Regions from separate parts of the Streptomyces sp. GLSS-08 genome, predicted to be linked through region 1. Evidence: predicted binding sites of a transcription regulator. Region 1 holds the regulator's gene; the other holds the start of a gene.
The links. Region 1 encodes HspR, which represses chaperone genes until heat shock. Its sites were predicted from a motif close to TTGAGNNNNNNNNNCTCAA; they were not measured.

Region 1 (2,394 bases):
TGTTGTCCAGGCCGACGGCCGTGATGGCCTCTTCCATCCGGATCTTGGCGTTCTCCGGCTTCCAGTCCGTGACGTCGTACCTCTTGGCGATGACCACCTTGCCCTGGAGCTCGGACAGCGCGCCCGCCTTGAACTGCGCGGCGTTCGGGTCGGTGACCGAGCCGTTCATCATGACGATCTTGCTGGTGGCGGCGCCGGAGCCCAGCGTCTCCACGAGGGCCCGGCCCTGCACCTCGCCGACGAGCTCGTTGTCGAAGGAGATGTACGCGTCGATCGGCCCCTGCGCCAGGCGGTCGTACGCGATGACGGGGATGCCCGCGTCCTTCGCCTTCTGCACGCTGCTCGCGATGGACTTCGAGTCCACCGCGTCCAGCAGCACGACGTCGACCTTGTCGGCCACCATCTGCTCGAGCTGGCTCTTCTGCCTGGCCGCGTCCTGCTCGGCGTTGGCGTACTCGACGCGGCCCTTGTCGTGGGTGAGCTCGGCGACCTTCTTCTCGATGATGGGGTGGTCGAACTTCTCGTAGCGAGAGTTCTCCTTCTCCGGGAGGAGCAGACCCACCGTGATGTCGTCGCCCTTCTTGGGGCCGGCGGAGCTGCCGTCGCCACCACCGATGCCGTCCACGACACCGCAGGCGGCGAGCGGGGCGGCCAGGGCAAATGCGCCCAAGGCCATGGCAGTACGACGCATACGGATTCGGGTGTTCACTTGATGTGCCTTCCGGACGAGGCCGCAGCTTTGCGACCAGGTGGCTGAAAGCCAACGCGGCGATCACCGCAGCGTCAAGGAGTAACCACTTAACGAGATGACAACGGCCTGGTGTGTGTGGCGTGTGAAGGTACCAACTCTCCGGACGTGCGGGAACGTTGCACCCTCTCCACCTCGTGGAACTTCCGGGCACCCGCGCCGCGACCTCCGACCGTCACGCACCGTGGCCGCGCGCGTACGTTTTCTGCCATGCGGGGTCAGGTGCGGCAGGCAGCCGAAGGGGCCGAGGAGGGCAGCCGAAGGGGCCGGGGAGGTGAGCACCTCCCCGGCCCCTTCGCACGCGCTCGCGCGGGCCTACTGCTCGGACGACCGCTTGGGCCGCCACACCACCAGCGCGCTGGTCTGCTGGACGTCCTGGTACGGCACCAGGTCCCGGCGGTAGGAGGCGTGGACGGCCGCCTCGCGCTGCCGCATCGCGGCGGCGGCTCCGTCGAGGGCCGCCTCCATCTCCGCGACCCGGGACTGGAGCGCGGCGACCTGGTTCTCCAGCTCGATGATCCGCTTGATGCCCGCCAGGTTGATGCCCTCGTCCTGCGACAACTGCTGGACGGTGCGCAGCAGTTCGATGTCGCGGGCCGAGTAGCGCCGGCCCCGCCCGGCCGTGCGGTCGGGAGAGACCAGGCCGAGGCGGTCGTACTGACGCAGTGTCTGCGGGTGCAGACCGGAGAGCTGGGCCGCCACCGAGATGACGTAGACCGGCGTCTCCTCGGTCAGTTCGTACGGGTTCCGTCGACGGCCGATTCCGTCCATGGCGTCCTCATGCTCCCTTCGCGGCCTGGAACAGCTCCGCCCGCGGATCCTCCTCCGCGGTCGCCTCGCGATACGCCTCCAGCGCGTCGCGAGCCTTGCCCGAGAGATCCGTGGGGACGGCGACCTCGACGGTGACCAGCAGGTCGCCGCGGGTGCCGTCCTTGCGGACCGCGCCCTTGCCCCGCGCCCGCATCGTGCGGCCGTTGGGCGTGCCCGGGGGCAGTTTCAGGGTGACCGGGGGCCCGCCCAGCGTGGGCACGCGCACCTCGCCCCCCAGCGCCGCCTCCGGGTAGGTGACGGGCACCGTGACGGTGAGGTTGTCGCCCTTGCGGCCGAAGACCGGGTGGGCGTCCACGTGCACGACGACGTACAGGTCGCCGGCGGGGCCGCCCCGTTCGCCCGGGGCTCCCTTGCCGCGCAGCCGGATCCGCTGGCCGTTGCTCACACCGGCCGGGATGCGGACCTGCATCGTGCGCGACGACTTGGCCCGGCCGCTGCCCCGGCAGACCTCGCAGGGGTTCTCCGCGATCAGGCCGCGGCCCTTGCAGTCGGGGCAGGGGTCGGTCAGCGAGAAGCCGCCGCCCGACCCGCGGGCCACCTGGCCGGTGCCGACGCACGTCGGGCACACGCGCGGTGTGCCGTTCGCGTCGCCGGTGCCCGAACAGGCCTTGCAGGGCGACTGGGAGGACATGCGCAGCGGGACCGTCGCGCCGTCCACCGCCTCCGTGAAGCTCAGCGTGACCTCGGACTCGATGTCCTGGCCGCGCCGCGGCTGGGTCCGGGCGCCCGTGCCCGCGCCGCCGCGGTTGAACAGGCCCCCGAAGACGTCGCCTATGCCGCCGCCGAAGCTGCCGCCCGCCGCCGTACCGCCCTGG
Region 2 (2,394 bases), on a different contig from region 1:
TCGGGGCGCAGGGCCCGTCGCCGGGGTTTCGCGGGGGGCGTCCGGCTGGCCGTTCTGTTGGACCGTCACGGGGTGTTCGACGGCCGGGGGCAGAGCCGGCGTCCGGCGGTGGTCGTGTTTCCGGACGGGGCGTCGGCGGCGGGTGTCGTCGTCCGGGGTCCGGCGCCCGTGTTGGGCCCTGGCCGGCTCCGGTTGGGCCGATGGACCGTCCGGGGTGCTCGACGCCCCGGCGTCCGCGGCGGCCGTGTTGTCGGACCGGCCGCGGGTACCGCCGACCGAGGCGCCGGGCCCGCTCCCGGTGCCGGCGTCAGCGGGCCGTGAACCGCGCGCTCGTCAGCGGTGCCTCCACCCGCCACCCGAGCGACTCGTAGAGCGCCCGCCCGTCCGGTGTACCGGCCAGGACTCCTGTCACGGCGCCCTGCGCGAAGGCCAGTTCGGTGAGGGAGCGCATGACCAGTCGGCCCAGGCCTCGGCGGCGGTGCTCGGGCGCGGTCGCGATGCGGTCGAAGACCGCCGTCGCGCCCGTCGGGGCGACGTGCCCGTGCGCGGCCCAGGAACCGTCCGCCGCGGCGACGAGCGCGTGACCGACACCGCCGCGCGACCAGGTGCGCAGCCGGTAGCCGTCCGGGAGCGGGCGGGTCTCGGCAGCCGCCTCCGCGCCGGTGCCCGCGAGCGCGACCGTCATCAGGAACCCCGGGTCCGGGTCGACCCACCAGCCCGCGCCGAGCCAGGGGCCCACGACCGACGCTTCCGCGAAGACCTTGAGCCACACGCCGGTCCCGGTCACCCCGTCCGCGACCTTGCGTACGGCCGCCTCCTCGACGTCGTCCCCGGTCGCGGCGAAGACGTGCCGGCTCACGTGGTCCGCGAGGCCCACGTCGACCGTGAACCCCCACTGCTCCGCCACCGGCGGTGCCGCTCCCCGTGAAGCGACCCACCCGTCCACCCATGCCCGTACGATCCCGCTCACAACAGCCTCCGTAATAGGCGGTCGGGTATATTGAGTATTACCGATCGCGACGATACGCGGTGGGATCGGAAGTGCGACAGCGGTGATCGCTCACAGCGAACGCGGCCGGGGGAACATTCGGGGGTCCACGTGCATTGAGTCGGCATAGCTCAACTTGACTGCCGAAGGGGAGATCATGGCTTCGACGTCCTCACCGCTCACCCTGCCCGTGCTGCCGCTCGACGACGAGGTCGTGCTGCCCGGGATGGTGGTTCCGCTGGACCTGAACGACGCCGATGTGCGCGCCGCGGTGGAGGCCGCCCAGGCCGCCGCGCGGTCCGCGCCCGGCAAGCCGAAGGTGCTGCTGGTGCCACGCATAGACGGGTCGTACCCGGGCACGGGTGTGCTCGGCACAGTCGAGCAGGTCGGCCGCCTGGCCGACGGCGACCCGGGCGCGCTGATCCGCGGGCGTGGGCGCGTGAAGATCGGCGCGGGGACCACCGGTCCCGGTGCCGCCCTGTGGGTCGAGGGCACGATGGTCGACGAGACCGTGCCCGACCCGCTGCCCGGCCAGGTCGCCGACCTGGTCAAGGAGTACAAGGCCCTCGCCACCAGCTGGCTGCGCAAGCGCGGCGCCTGGCAGGTGGTGGACCGCGTCCAGGCCATCGACGACGTCTCCGCCCTCGCCGACAACTCCGGTTACTCGCCCTTCCTCTCCACCGAGCAGAAGGTGACGCTGCTGGAGACCGCCGACCCGGTGGCCCGGCTGAAGCTCGCCACCGAGCAGCTCCGCGAGCACCTCGCCGAACAGGACGTCGCCGAGTCCATCGCCAAGGACGTCCAGGAAGGCGTGGACAAGCAGCAGCGCGAGTTCCTGCTGCGCCGCCAGCTCGAGGCCGTACGCAAGGAACTGCGCGAGCTGAACGGCGACGGCCAGGACGGCGAGGAGTCCGACGACTACCGGGCGCGCGTCGAGGCCGCCGACCTCCCCGAGAAGGTCCGCGAGGCCGCGCTCAAGGAGGTCGAGAAGCTGGAGCGCGCGAGTGACCAGTCGCCCGAGGGCTCGTGGATCCGTACCTGGCTCGACACCGTGCTCGAACTCCCGTGGAACGACCGCACCGAGGACGCGTACGACATCGCGGGCGCCCGGCGCGTGCTGGACGCCGAGCACGCGGGGCTCAAGGACGTGAAGGAGCGGATCACCGAGTACCTCGCGGTGCGCAAGCGGCGCAGCGACCGGGGCCTCGGTGTGGTCGGCGGGCGGCGCGGCGGTGCCGTGCTCGCGCTCGTCGGACCGCCCGGTGTCGGCAAGACCTCGCTCGGCGAGTCCGTCGCGCACGCCATGGGCCGCAAGTTCGTCCGGGTCGCCCTCGGCGGCGTCCGGGACGAGGCCGAGATCCGCGGCCACCGGCGTACGTACGTCGGCGCGCTGCCGGGCCGGATCG

Region 2: a site for HspR is predicted at 1,105-1,123, ahead of lon (endopeptidase La). Genes of this name have one in related genera too.

What each region holds. Positions count from the first base shown of each region.
Region 1 covers NZ_JBWJAQ010000012.1:218,256-220,649, forward strand. Annotated here, with positions in the region: gene AC0ZLC_RS22650 (sugar ABC transporter substrate-binding protein) at 1-676, opposite strand, end outside; gene AC0ZLC_RS22655 (heat shock protein transcriptional repressor HspR) at 1,064-1,519, opposite strand; gene dnaJ (molecular chaperone DnaJ) at 1,527-2,394, opposite strand, start outside.
Region 2 covers NZ_JBWJAQ010000007.1:34,271-36,664, reverse strand. Annotated here, with positions in the region: gene AC0ZLC_RS14170 (GNAT family N-acetyltransferase) at 308-970, opposite strand; gene lon (endopeptidase La) at 1,146-2,394, shown strand, end outside.